One region of the Microtetraspora malaysiensis genome, then DNA from elsewhere that is predicted to be linked to it. Evidence: riboswitches for the same ligand, from Rfam matches in the RefSeq annotation. Region 1 holds a riboswitch; the other holds the start of a gene.

Region 1 (6,989 bases):
GCCGTCGCGGAGGAGGACGTCGCATTCACCGGAGGGCGCTCGTTTCATGCTTCCACCCTCTAAGTGGACGAATCATGGCAAACAGGGTCTTTGTACCCGCCCGGCACGGGCTCTCGTCCTTCCGGCCCATGGGAGGCCGCCGCTCCGCCCGTGCGGCCGGCCCACGTCCGAGCGGGCCAAGCTTCTCACCGACCTCCCCTCCTGGGAGGATGCTTGGCATGTCATCCGGGGAGCCGGCCCTGCGCCTGCCGCGAGCCGTCGTGTTCGCGGCGGTGTGCGTCGTCGTCTCCGCGGTCGCGCACGCCTTCGCCGGCGGCGGCACGGTCTCGCCCGGGGTGATGGCGCTCGGCGCGGTCGGCGCGCTGGCCGTCGCGTACCCGCTGAACGGCCGCGAGCGCGGCCCCCAGATGGTGCTGGCGGCGACGATCGGCGCCCAGGCCCTGTTGCACGAGCTGTTCGCCCGATCCGCTCCGGCCGGGCCCGCGGTGCCGTTCCCGCCCGTGCCGTTCCCGCCCGTGCCGTTCCCGCCCGTGCCGGTCGCCGAGATCGGGCCGGCCGTGGGCGGCCTGCCGCCGGTGCCGGCGCCCCTCGCCGAGGCCGGACCCGCCGGCCAGCTCGACGAGGGGATGTCGCTGGCGCACCTGGCCCTCGCCGTGACCACCGGTTGGTGGCTGTATCGCGGTGAGCGTGCGGTGTGGCTGATGCTGCGGCTGTGGAGCCCTGCCCCCCTGGGCGTGCTCCGGTGGATCCGCGCCCTCTCGGCCGGGGTGTTCGCGCCGCTGGCCCGTCCCGTTCCGCCGTCCGAGCCCGGGCCGCACGTCGGCAGAGAGGTCGAGGCGGCGATCCACCGGCGCGGCCCGCCGCTTCGCCCCGCGCCGGCCCAGGGCTGACCGGCGCGGCCGTACGTCGACCCCCGCTTCGCGGTGCGGACGACGTGGCCGCCTCCGCCGGACCGCCGCCGCCGGGCGCTCCCGACGCTCACCCGCTCCGCCGTACGGCGAGAGCGCTTTCCGGTTTTCCGGCCCACGTCCGGGATCTTGTATGGAGTCAGAGATGGCATTCCTGCCACGATTCATCCGCGGCGGCCTCATAGCCGCGTTCGGCTGCGGGATCTTCCTCACCGCCGCGACGACCGCCGCCCAGGCCCACGACAGCCTGAAGAGCAGCACCCCCGCCGAGAACGCCGAGGTCACCGAGCTCACGACGATCGAGCTCGACTACAGCGCCCAGGTCCGCTTCCCCGTCGTCGCGATGCGCGATGGCGCCGGGAAGCCGGTCGCGATCGGCGCGCCGCACATCGTCGAAGGGGCCAAGGTCCGCGCCGACGTCACGACGCCGCTGGCGCCCGGCGGCTACGTGATCGCCTGGCGGGTCGTCTCCTCGGACGGCCACCCCATCGAAGGGGAGATCCCCTTCACGGTGACCGGCTCGGGCGCGGCCGGGGCGGCCACACCGGTGGCCTCCATCTCGGCGTCGAGCGTCGCCGCCGCGAGCGAGCCGACGCCCGGGACCACCCCGTCCGTGGTCACCCTGCCCGCCGCGCAGCCGTCCGCGTCGGCCGCCCGGGACGTGGCGGGCGGGCGCGGCGCCGGAGGGTGGATCTGGGCCGGCCTCCTCGCCCTGGCCGTGGTCGGAGTCGTGATCTGGCTGCGTAACAGCAGGGGAGCGTCCCCCGGCCAGGGGGAGGCGGGTTAGGCCGGCGGGGCCCGGCCTCCGCGGCCGGGCTTCGGCCTCCGATCAGGGCCGGGGCTCCGGCCGGAGACCGAGCACCTCCTCCGGGCTGCGCGGGTCGGGCGCGTCCGCGGGCAGCCCGCCGACGGCGCGCAGCGCCCGCCCCACCGCCGGGCCCCAGGCCGGGCGGAGCGAGGCGGCGCGCAGCAGGGCGGCGTCGGTGAGTAGCGCGTCCGCCGGCCCGGCGCGCAGCTCTCCCCGCGCGATGATCGCGGCGTCCCGAGCCCATCGGTGGGCGAAGTCCACGTCGTGCGTGGACGCGATGATCGTGGTGCCGTCCGCCTGCAGCCGCCGCAGCGTCTCCAGGAGCGCCTCCGTGCCCGCCGGGTCGAGACCGGCCGTGGGCTCGTCCAGGATGAGCACCACCGGGCGCAGCGCGAGCGCCCCCGCGATAGCGACCCGCTTGCGCTGGCCGAAGGACAGCAGGTGGGTGGGCCGGTCGGCGAGGAAGGGGATCTCCATGTCCTCCAGGGCCGACGTCACGCGCGCCGCGACGGCCTCCGGAGGCAGGCCGAGGTTCAGCGGGCCGAAGGAGACGTCCTGTCCGACCGTGGCGGCGAAGAGCTGGTCGTCCGGATCCTGGTGCACGAACTGGACCCGCGTGCGGAACTCGGCGAGCGCGGCGCGGCCGTAGGCGACGGGCCGGCCGTCCAGCAGGATCCGGCCCGCGGCCGGGCGCAGCCCCCCGCACAGGAGGCGCAGCAGCGTGGTCTTCCCGCCGCCGTTGGGCCCGAGCACGGCGAGGGAGGTCCCCCGGGCCACCTCCAGGCTGAGTTCGGAGAACACCGGGGCGGACCCCGGATACGCGTACGAGAGCCGGTCGGCGGCGAGCACCGCGGTCATGGCGGGCATCCCTTTCGGAGGAGGGGACGGGCCGGCCTCAGCCGAGGCCCGGCACGAGGGACAGCGCGACGGTCAGCACGGCCGCCGCCACCCCGGGGAGCGGGGCCAGCGCGAGGAAACGGCCGCGCAGGGGGAGGGGCCCGACGCTGACCGCGAGCTCGCCCGTGTAGCCGCGGTCGCGCAGGCCGTCCTCCAGGCGCCGCGCCCGCTCGAAGGACAGGACGAAGACCTGGGCGGCCAGCCCCGTGACCGATCTCCACCTGGCCCGCCACGACAGAGCCCCGAGCCGGTCCGCCTGGGCCCGCCGTACGGCGTCGACCGTCTCCAGCACGACGGACAGCATCCGGTAGACGAGCCCGGCCACCTCGGCGAGGCCGGCCAGGCCGCGCCGGCGGGCCAGACGGGGCAGCACGTCGGCGAGCGGCGTCGTCATGGCGAACAGGAGCTGGGCGAGTACGGCGGCCACGCAGCGGCCGATCACCTCAGCCGCCCGCGCCGCCCCGCCGGGCGCCCAGGTGAGCCCGGACGTGTCCACGCTGACGAGGAAGGTCAGCGAGCCGGTGACGATGAACGCGAGCGGGGCGCGGGCCGAGCGCAGGAACGCGCGCGGCGGCACCCGGGCCCAGCCGAGCGCGATGGCGAGGGCGATCGCGGCCGTGATCGGGGCGCCCGGCCAGGGCGGCAGCACCAGGGCGCACAGGAGCAGCGTCCCCGCCAGGACCGCCTTCGCCGCGGGGTGGCGCCGCCGCCACGGGCTGCGGTAGGCGGCGGCGTCGATCGCGAGCACGTGGCGAGCTCACCCGCCGCCGGGCTCGGCCGCCCCGCCGCGGTCCGCTCCCGGCGCCAGGTCCGCCGCGGACACGGGCCGCAACCGGTTCCGGGTGCGCGCCACACCGAAGTAGTAGCCGAGGAACCCGGCGCCGATCGCGGCCTGCAGGGCGAACAGCGCCGACTCGATCTCCCCGGACGGCGGCTCGTACAGCGAGGCGAACCAGGGCTTGTAGTCGGGAGCGAGCTCGGCGATCGCGGTCTCCGCCTGCGCGTCCGCGCCCGCGAACGGCTCCTCGTGCCCGTCGCCCGCGCCGATCACCAGGGGCAGCACGGCGAGCGCGGCGACGGCGGCCAGCAGGAGCAGGTTGACGACGACGTTGCGCTTCACGAGGCCACCCGGCCTTCCTTGAGGACGCGCAGCCGGATCAGCTCGGCCGCGCTGGTGGAGCGGAGCAGGCGGACGACGAGCACTGTGAGCAGGCCCTCGCTGACGGCGAGCGGGATCTGGGTCACCGCGAAGATCGCGCCGAACTTGGTCAGCGCCCCGGCGAAGCCGCCGGCCGGGTCGGGGAAGGCGAGCGCGAGCTGCGCCGACGTCACGCAGTACGTCACCAGGTCGGCGGTGAAGGCGCCGGCGAAGACCGCGACGAGCAGCCCGCCGCCGAGCCGCCGGGTCAGCGCGTACGCGCCGTATCCGGCCCAGGGGCCGACGACGGCCATGGAGAAGGCGTTGGCCCCGAGCGTGGTCAGCCCGCCGTGGGCGAGCAGCAGGGCCTGGAAGAGCAGCGTGATCGTGCCGAGCACGGTCATCACGGGCGGCCGGAACAGGATGGCTCCGAGGCCGGTGCCGGTGGGGTGGGAGCAGCTCCCGGTGACTGAGGGGATCTTCAGGGCGGACAGGACGAAGCAGAAGGCCCCGGACGCTCCGAGGAGCAGCTTCGCCTCGGGGTTCTCCCTCAACTGCCGATTGAGTCGTACGACACCGTGGACGACGAAGGGGGCGGCCGCGACGGTCCAGGCCGCCGCGTGGAGCGGAGGGAGGAATCCCTCGGCAATGTGCATGATTGAAACGCCGACCTTTCCAGCACCTCGTGGATGGTGTTTCCGCGCCTTGGCCGGTCTCCTGGCTGACGGGTTGGCACATCTCGCTCGCCTTCCCAGGTGGCTGGCACCCAGTGGCTTCCGCGTACGCGGATGAGCGAGAGCATTCCCGATCACAGTGGCGAGGGCCGCGCCGGAATTGCGTCCCGGATGGGGCGCGCACCGGACTTCCCGTTTGCCGAGGCGCGTTCAGCGTAAGCCTGGTCTCTCGATATCGACAAGACGGGGTAACTGCACAGTGGTGGCAACAGTGGCCGCGACAGCGGTGCCGGGTGCGCCGGGACGGACGCCCCCGGCCGGGCGGAGAACGGACGAAGTTGACGCTCGCGATGGGCGCGGGATACGTTCCCGAGGATTCGCGGTGGTCCGAGGGAAGTCCGGTGAGATGCCGGTGCGGTCGCGCCACTGTATCCGGAACGAGAGTTCCGGGAGCCAGGTCACTTGGCCGCCGCGTCCTCGTCTGGCGGGACGCGTCATCCCAAGGAGGCATCGATGAGCGGGTCGGCGATCGCACGCCCCCACGACCACGATCACGGCTGCGGCTCCGCCGCGCCCGGCGTCCCTCCTACCGCCACCGCCTCCTGACCCGCGCCTCCGCGCGGGGTCCCGGATCCCGCGCTCTTCCGCGACGCCGCCGTGCCGTGCGGCGGCCGACCGCGCCCGGCCGGACCATCGAGAAGGGACCGATGTGATCACCGCCTATCCATTCAGCGCCGTCGTGGGGCTCGACGACCTCAAACTGGCGCTGATCCTCAACGCGGTCTCGCCCCGGGTGGGCGGCGTGCTGGTGCGCGGCGAGAAGGGCACCGCCAAGTCGACGATCGTCCGCGCCCTGGCCGCGCAGCTCCCCCCGGTCGACGTGGTCGCCGGATGCCGCTTCGCGTGCGATCCCGCGGCTCCCGATCCCTCCTGCCCGGACGGCCCCCACGCCGAGGGCGAGCAGGGCCGGTCGCGCCCGGCCGCGCTCGTGGAACTGCCCGTGGGCGCGTCGGAGGACCGGCTGGTGGGGGCGCTGGACATCGAGCGGGCACTCACCGAGGGCGTCAAGGCGTTCGAGCCGGGCCTGCTCGCCGCCGCCCACCGAGGCGTGCTCTACGTGGACGAGGTCAACCTGCTGCACGACCACCTCGTGGACCTGCTGCTCGACGCCGCCGCGCTCGGGACCTGCTTCGTCGAGCGCGAGTCGGTCTCCGTACGGCACGCGGCGCGCTTCCTGCTCGTCGGCACCATGAACCCGGAGGAGGGCGAGCTGCGGCCGCAGCTCCTGGACCGCTTCGGGCTGACCGTCGAGGTGCGGGCGTCCCGCGACCCGGACGAGCGGGCCGAGGTCGTACGGCGGCGGCTGGCCTTCGACGCCGACCCGGCGGGGTTCGCCGCGCGGTGGCGGGAGGAGGAGGCGGCGCTGGCCGAGCGCATCCTGCGGGCGAGGGAGCGGGTCGCGGACGTCGTCCTGCCGGACGTTCGGCTGCGCCAGATCGCGGCCGTGTGCGCCGGCTTCGAGGTCGACGGGCTCCGCGCCGACCTGGTGACCGCCAACGCCGCCATCGCCCACGCGGCGTGGCGGGGCCGTGCCACGGTGACGAGCGAGGACGTGCGCGAGGCGGCCCGGCTCTCCCTGCCGCACCGCCGCAGGCGCGACCCGTTCGACGCGCCCGGCCTCGACGAGGACCAGCTCGACGACCTGTTGTCCCGGCACGACACCCCGGACCCGGACGACGACCCGGACCCCGGTCCGTCCGGCCCCGGCCCCGAGGGCCCGCACGACCCGGGACCCGAGGGCCCGGACGGCGCGGACAGCCCGGACAGCCCGAACCCGAACAGCGCGGACGGCCCGGACGGCGCTGATGGACCCACCCCGGACGGCGCGGACCACTCGGCCGATCCCGGCGACCCTCGCGGCGCGGACCGGAGTGCCCCCGAGGGCGACGGCCCCGCCCCTGACGGCGCCGCCCCTGACGGCGCCACGCCCGGCGAGCGGGTGATCGCCGCCGGCGAGCCGTACCGGGTGCGGCCCTTCCGCGTGCCGGGGCTGGGTGAGGGCGCCGCGGGGCGGCGCTCGCGGGCGCGCACCCCGAACGGCCGCACCGTCGGCGCGCGGCTGCCCTCCGGGCGCCTCCAGCGGCCGCACCTGCCCGCGACCCTGCGCGCCGCCGCGCCGCACCAGCGCGAGCGCGGCCGCACCGGGCCGGGCCTGCTGATCCGCGACACCGACCTGCGTGAGTCGGTCCGGGAGGGCAGGGAGGGCAACCTCGTCCTGTTCGTCGTGGACGCGAGCGGTTCGATGGCGGCGCGCCGGCGGATGAGGGAGGTCAAGGCGGCCGTGCTGAGCCTGCTCCTGGACGCCTACCAGCGGCGGGACAAGGTCGGGCTGATCACGTTCAGAGGGGCGGACGCCGAGCTGGCGCTGCCGCCGACCTCCTCGGTGGAGGCCGGGGCGGCGCGGCTGCGCGAGCTGCCGACCGGTGGCCGGACCCCGCTGGCCGCGGGGCTGCGCCGCGCGGCCGAGGTGCTCCGCGTTGAGCGGATGCGCGATCCCTCCAGGC
Region 2 (6,989 bases), 1.3 Mb from region 1:
GCGTGTTGCGGTGTCTCGGGGTTTCCTGTGCGGGTTTTTCCAATTTCCTGGTTGCGATTCTCCGGGCCCCGGGCGCCCCCGCCCTCCCGCGTCGATCCTCCCGGGGATTCCGACATTTCATTACTAATCGTGACAGGTCGTACGCTGGCCGTGCCAGGGACTCTCGGGGGAGGGGTACCGACGTGAGGCGCCGCGCGTTTCTTGCTCTGGGGATGGGTCTGCTCCCTCTGGTCGCCGGTTGCGGAAGCCGCCGGCCGTGGACCGGCGGCCCCATCTCGTTGTTCGTCCCCGCCCAGGTCGCGACACAGGGGGGACCGTTCGCCCGGGAGCTGAAAGGCCTCATCGAGCGGCAGCGGCTCGCCGGGCCGATCGAGATCCGCACCCGCAGCGGCGAGACCGGGGCGCGGGCGCTGGCCGGATACGTGACCAGGCCCGCCTCGGGCGAGCTCATGGTCGTCGGCTCCGCCCTCGTCGACTTCGCCGCGGTGAACGGGACCGGCACCCTGGTCGAGCGGACGTCGCCGCTGGCCAGGTTCGCCGGGGAGTGGATGGTGCTGGTCACCGCGCCGCACTCCCGCTTCCGCACCTTCGACGACCTGGCCGCGGCCCTGATCCGCGACCCCGGGCGGCTGCGGCTGGCCGGCCGGGACACCGGCGGCCTCGACCACGTGCTCTACGGGCTGACCGCCCAGGGGCTGGGCGTCGACGCCCGCAGGCTCAACTACGCGGCGTTCCCGGACCTCTCCCACATGCTCGCCGCGGTGGCCGAGGGCAGCGTCGTCGCCGGGGTCGGCGGCCGTACGGAGCTGGCCGCCCCCATCAGGTCCGGGCAGGTGCGGCCGCTCGTCGTCTCGTCGATGGAACGCCTGGACGGCGTGGACGCGCCGACCTTGAAGGAGTCCGGTGTGCGGACGCACTACGCCAACTGGAGCGGGCTGCTCGGGGCCGGTCGTCTCCCCGAGCGGGAGCGGGAGCGGCTGCTCGACCTGTGTCGTGCCGTCGCCGACCAGCCCGGCTGGGCGGAGGCCTGCCGCGCGAACGGCTGGACGCCGATGTACCTCGACGGCGCCGACTTCCGCCAGTGGCTGGGCACCGAGCAGCGCCGCGCCAAGACGGTCCTCCGGGAGCTCGGGTTCCTCTGATCGCCGCGGCCCGCGCGATCGGGCGGAACGCGAGCCATCCGGGACCGGTCCCCCGTATCGACACAATTTCTTGTGGTGGTTGCGAGAACCGGCACTAGATGTAGGATCCTCCACGTCGCTGGTTCACCCCGTGCCTGGGGTGAGGCAAGAGGGAACCCGGTGTGAGTCCGGGACTGCCCCGCAGCGGTGAGCGGGAACGACCGCCGTCACACGAGCACTGGGCCGCCCGCCGGCCCGGGAAGCGACGGCCAGTAGAACCGGCGCGCGAGAGCCGTACCCATCGGCCCGGCCGCGCCACGCCCGCGAGTCCGAAGACCTGCCGGCGACGTGCGCGCGGATCCGACGTCCGCGCGTGTTGTGCCGGGCCTCGAGGGAGGGCCCGCCGACGAGCGACGCGCCAGATCTGATCATGTCCGGCGCGACCCTGGCGCGAGCCCGCCCGCTCCGACGCGTATGCCCGCCCGCCGAGGCCCCTGACGGGGTTCCGACTCGGGAGGGGAGATCACGTGACACTGGCCACGATCGCGGATGCGGGGATCGAGGACCGATGGGCGGCCATCGAGGAGGCCGCGGCGCGCGTCGTCACCGACCCGGAGAACTCGAAGGCCGCGGCCCGCCTGCTGGCGGCGCTGATCGCCGACGAGGCGGCCGGACAGGGCGTGACCGGCGACTCCGGCTTCTCCCGCTCCGTGGCCGCGACCCACGAGGCGGGCCTGGTCCACGACGAGCTGGCCGCGTTCGTCGCCCGGCACGCCGGGGAACTGGACGCGCTCGTGGACCACGCGGCGGACGAGCGGTTCGAATACTTCGGCCTGCGCACCGTGTACGACCGCTACCTGCTGCGGCACCCGGTCACCCGGCGGGTCCTGGAGCGCCCGCAGCACTTCCTCCTGCGCGTCGCCTGCGGCCTGGCCTACCGGTCCGGCGTGGCCGAGGCGGCCGAGCTGTACCGGCTGATGTCCACGCTGGCCTACCTGCCCAGCTCGCCCACGCTGTTCAACTCGGGCGCCCGCCGCCCGCAGCTCTCGTCGTGCTTCCTGCTCGACTCGCCCCGCGACGAGCTGGAGAGCATCTACGAGCGGTACGGCCAGGTGGCCCGGCTGTCCAAGTACGCCGGCGGCATCGGCGTCGCGTGGACCCGGATCCGGGCCCGGGGCTCGCTGATCAGGGGCACCAACGGACACTCCAACGGCATCGTGCCGTGGCTGCGCACGCTCGACGCCTCCGTGGCCGCGGTCAACCAGGGCGGGCGGCGCAAGGGCGCGGCCTGCGTCTACCTGGAGACCTGGCACGCCGACATCGAGGAGTTCCTGGAGCTGCGGGACAACACCGGCGAGGACGCCCGCCGCACCCACAACCTCAACCTGGCCAACTGGGTGCCGGACGAGTTCATGCGCCGGGTCGAGGCGGACGGCGTGTGGTCGCTGTTCGACCCCAAGGAGGTCCCCGAGCTGACCGACCTGTGGGGCGAGGAGTTCGACGCCGCCTACCGGGCCGCCGAGAGCGCGGGGCGGTACGTCCGGCAGATCCCGGCGCGCACGCTGTACGGCCGCATGATGCGCACCCTCGCCCAGACCGGCAACGGCTGGATGACCTTCAAGGACGCGGCCAACCGGACCTCCAACCAGACGGCGCTGCCGCACAACGTCATCCACCTGTCCAACCTCTGCACGGAGATCCTGGAGGTGACCAACGACGCCGAGACCGCCGTGTGCAACCTCGGGTCGGTCAACCTCGCCGCGCACCTCACCACCGGGCCGGCGGGCGCCCGCGCGGTGGACTGGCCCCGGCTGCGCGCCACGGTCCGCACCGCCGTACGGTTCCTGGACCTGACCATCGACCTGGGCTTCTACCCGACGCCGGAGGCCGAGGCGGCCAACCGCAGGTGGCGGCCGGTCGGGCTCGGCGTGATGGGCCTCGCGGACGTGTTCTTCGCGCTGCGGCTGCCGTTCGACTCGCCGGAGGCGCTCGCCCTCTCCGCCCGGATCGCCGAGGAGATCGCGCTCGCCGCGTACGGGACGTCCGCCGACCTCGCGGTGGAACGCGGGCGACACCCCTCCTACGACGAGACCCGCGCCGCCCGGGGCGTGCTGCACCCGGACCACTATCCGGACCGCCATGCGGCCCGCGCGGAGAACGGCGCCGAGTGGGCCGCCCTGCGCGCGAAGATCGCCGAGACCGGGCTGCGCAACTCGCTGATGATCGCCATCGCTCCGACGGCCACGATCGCGTCGATCGCCGGGTGCTACGAGTGCATCGAGCCCCAGGTGTCCAACGTGTTCAAGCGGGAGACCCTGTCGGGGGAGTTCCTCCAGGTCAACCGCTACCTCGTGGCCGACCTCCAGGCGCTCGGGCTGTGGACCCGGGAGATGCGCGACGCCATCAAGCAGGCCGACGGGTCCATCCAGGCCGTCCCCGGCATCCCCGACGAGCTGCGCGTCCTCTACCGGACGGCCTGGGAGCTGCCGCAGAAGGCGCTCATCGACCTCGCCGCGGCCCGCCAGCCGTACATCGACCAGGCGCAGTCGCTCAACCTCTTCATGGCGACGCCCACCATCGGCAAGCTCTCGTCGATGTACGCCTACGCCTGGCGGTCCGGGCTGAAGACCACCTACTACCTGCGCTCCCGCCCGGCGACCCGGATCAGCCAGACCACCGTGCCCGCGACCGTGCCCGCCGCGTCCGCCGGTGTGCTCGCGAACGCCGAGACCGTCCCGGCCGAGGCGGCGGTGGCGTGCTCGCTGGAGAACCCCGAGATCTGCGAAGCCTGCCAGTGACCGCCCCCACCGAAGAAAGCGTGACGACGATGTTGCTCGACCCCGGGATGGACCTGACCCTCCGGCCGATGCGGTACCCCGACTTCTACGAGCGGTACCGCGCGGCGATCAGGAACACGTGGACGGTCGAGGAGGTGGACCTCCACTCGGACCTGGCCGACCTGGCCCGGCTCGACGCGCAGGAGCGGCACCTGATCAACCGGCTCGTCGCGTTCTTCGCGACCGGCGACTCGATCGTGGCCAACAACCTGGTGCTCAACCTCTACCAGCACATCAACGCGCCGGAGGCGCGGCTCTACCTCAGCAGGCAGCTGTTCGAGGAGGCCGTGCACGTGCAGTTCTACCTGACGCTGCTCGACACCTACCTGCCCGACCCGGACGAGCGGGCCAAGGCGTTCGCCGCGGTCGAGCACATCCCGTCGATCCGCGACAAGGCCGAGTTCTGCTTCCGGTGGATCGACTCCGTCAACGACCTGACCCGCCTGGAGACCCGGGACGACCGGCGCCGCTTCCTGCTGAACCTGATCTGCTTCGCCGCCTGCATCGAGGGCCTGTTCTTCTACGGCGCCTTCGCGTACGTCTACTGGCTGCGCTCCCGTGGCCTGCTCGGCGGCCTGGCTTCCGGGACGAACTGGGTGTTCCGCGACGAGTCCATGCACATGGAGTTCGCCTTCAGCGTCGTGGACACGGTCCGGGACGAGGAGCCCGACCTGTTCGACGACGAGCTCGGCGCCCAGGTCACCCGGATGATGGAGGAGGCGGTCGCCGCCGAGCTGGCCTTCGCCCGCGACCTGTGCGGGGACGGCCTGCGCGGCATGAGCGCCGACAGCATGCGCCAGTACCTGGAGTACGTCGCCGACCGGCGGCTCGCCCGGCTCGGCCTGCCCCTCCGGTACGGCACCGCCAACCCGTTCGCCTTCATGGAGCTCCAGGACGTCCAGGAGCTGGCCAACTTCTTCGAGCGGAGGGTCTCGGCCTACCAGGTGGCGGTCGAGGGCGACGTCAGCCTGGACGAGGCGTTCTGAGCCGTCCCGCCGACCCGTCCGGGCCGTCTCACGACGGCCCGGACGGCCGCAGCACGCGCGTGGCCCCGGCGATCAGCGCCGTGGCGAGGACCCAGCCCGCCGCGATTAGCCCCCCGGCCAGCCACTGCGTCCAGCCGACCGGCTCCCAGGCGCCGCGCTGGTCGAACAGGCTGACGGGCACCAGCAGGTCGAGCGTGTAGAGCAGGGGGTTGAAGCTGCGCCGCTCGTCCAGGCCGATCTGCGAGGGGTGGTGGGCCGAGAACACTGCCGTGCCCAGCGCCAGCAGCAGGCCCACCCACACCCCGGCCAGCCACGGGCGGTAGCCGTACCCCACCATGACGTCGAGCAGCCAGCCCCACAGGACGCCGGGGAACCGGAGCGTCCGCCGCCGGCCGCGCTGCTTGGCCAGGAGCACCCGGCGCGCGTCCGACTCGTGCCCGATCCGCCGGAAGTACGCGGCGAGCTGCTCGTACGGCTGCGGCCGGTACCCGTCGGGGTCCTGCCGCAGCCAGGCCAGCCGGTCCGACAGCTGCGCGGGCCCGCGCAGCGACTCGTATGTCGCCTCGTTGAGGCTGACCGCCCCCGGATAGGAGTCGGGCCGGTCGAGCAGCACGCCGATGCGCGAGTAGCCGAGGTTGACCTCCCCCTCGATCGAGGCCGGGGTGAGGATCAGCTCGTCCACCTGCATGTGGCTCACGTGCAGCGCCCGCTCCGGGGCCCTGAGCACGGAGCGGTGGAAGGACAGCACCCCGGAGATCCGCGCCCCGCGCAGCCGCACCGTGCCCTCGGCGGTGAAACCGTCGCTGAACTCGGCCGTCGTCGCCTGCAGGTGGTCGGCGTGCACCGCGTACGGCCCGGCCGAGGTGATGACGGAGCGCTGGAGGTAGATCCCGCTGTTGAAGCGGGCGCCGATCAGGCGCAGCGTCCCCGTGCTGCGGACGCCGCGCAGGAAGGCGCCGCCGTCCACGACCAGGCCGCCCGCCCACAGCGCCGTGTCGCCGCGCGTCCGCCCGCGCGCCGCCACCTCCTCCCGGCTGTACGGGAGCCGCGTGTCCTCGAGGTGGCTCTCCGAGCCGCGCGAGACGTCCTCGGGGGTGCCGACCGTGGCCCGGGACAGCCGGAACTGGCCGGTGACGTGGGTGTTGTCCAGGCGCACTCCGGCGTGCACGGTGGAGCCGTCCAGGTCGAACAGCCCGTCGATCACCGCCCGGCCGGCCTTGAACCTGCGGATGTCGCAACCGCGGAAGCGGACGCCGCCGGTGCGCGCGTCGTTGAGCGAGACCGCGCCGGGGATGTAGCAGTTCAGCAGGTGCAGCTTGGGGGTGAAGACGGCGTCGGACAGGTTGAGGTCACCGACGATCCGCGCCCCGGCGAGCCGGACCCCGGGCACCTCACCCGGACGGCCCTCGCGCGCCCCCAGCAGCAGCGCGGCGATCACCTGGGCGCGCACCGCGCGCTCACGCCCCCAGCTCGCCCCGGCGGAGGGGTCGTCGCGGTCGCTCTCGCGCAGGTCGACCCAGGCTCCCGAGGGATAGGCGTCCCACAGTTTCCGCTCTGCCGGATTGAGCCGCCAGAAAGGCCGTGATCTTCCCACTCGTCGGACTGTATCGCTGGATGGCCCGGATCGTCCCGGCGATCTGGCCGATATGCCGCGGTCATTCCAGGCGCTGACCTACGCGGGCGGGGCCGCCGCCTCCCGCATGGCGGTGACGGCCGCCGTCGGGACGTAGTTCTCGGGCACGCCGTCGACCATGATGATGTCGCCCTCGATGTGCCGCGAGCGCAGCGGCGCGATCTCCCGGTACGCGGGCGAATCCCACCACGCCCGCGCCTCGGCGATCCCCGGGAACCCGATCATCACGACATGTCCCGGCCAGTCGCCCTCCTTCACCTCGTGCTGGGTGGCGTGGACGAGATAGCGGCCGCCGTACGGCTCGAAGGTGGTGGGGAGCCGCTCGATGTACTCGGCGATCTCCGGGTGCGGGGCCGCCTCCCGCAGGTGGGCGATGACGTAGGCGGGCATGATGTCCTCCCGGTTGAGTCGT

What was found. A riboswitch is a leader RNA that binds a small molecule or an ion and turns the genes downstream of it on or off. The one in region 1 is predicted to bind cobalamin.
Region 2: it holds a riboswitch for cobalamin, as region 1 does, so the genes downstream of both, ACQP1V_RS13830 (ribonucleoside-diphosphate reductase subunit alpha) here and ACQP1V_RS19650 (energy-coupling factor ABC transporter permease) in region 1, are expected to answer to the same signal.

What each region holds. Positions count from the first base shown of each region.
Region 1 is NZ_CP191998.1:4,181,557-4,188,545, forward strand. It holds gene ACQP1V_RS19620 (GNAT family N-acetyltransferase) at 1-48, opposite strand, end outside; gene ACQP1V_RS19625 (hypothetical protein) at 219-890, shown strand; gene ACQP1V_RS19630 (copper resistance CopC family protein) at 1,054-1,695, shown strand; gene ACQP1V_RS19635 (energy-coupling factor ABC transporter ATP-binding protein) at 1,738-2,574, opposite strand; gene cbiQ (cobalt ECF transporter T component CbiQ) at 2,612-3,361, opposite strand; gene ACQP1V_RS19645 (energy-coupling factor ABC transporter substrate-binding protein) at 3,371-3,733, opposite strand; gene ACQP1V_RS19650 (energy-coupling factor ABC transporter permease) at 3,730-4,407, opposite strand; cobalamin riboswitch at 4,442-4,644, opposite strand; gene ACQP1V_RS19655 (putative cobaltochelatase) at 5,135-6,989, shown strand, end outside.
Region 2 is NZ_CP191998.1:2,893,541-2,900,529, forward strand. It holds gene ACQP1V_RS13825 (Bug family tripartite tricarboxylate transporter substrate binding protein) at 213-1,142, shown strand; cobalamin riboswitch at 1,245-1,480, shown strand; gene ACQP1V_RS13830 (ribonucleoside-diphosphate reductase subunit alpha) at 1,649-3,919, shown strand; gene ACQP1V_RS13835 (ribonucleotide-diphosphate reductase subunit beta) at 3,949-4,944, shown strand; gene ACQP1V_RS13840 (hypothetical protein) at 4,973-6,538, opposite strand; gene ACQP1V_RS13845 (DUF1330 domain-containing protein) at 6,617-6,967, opposite strand.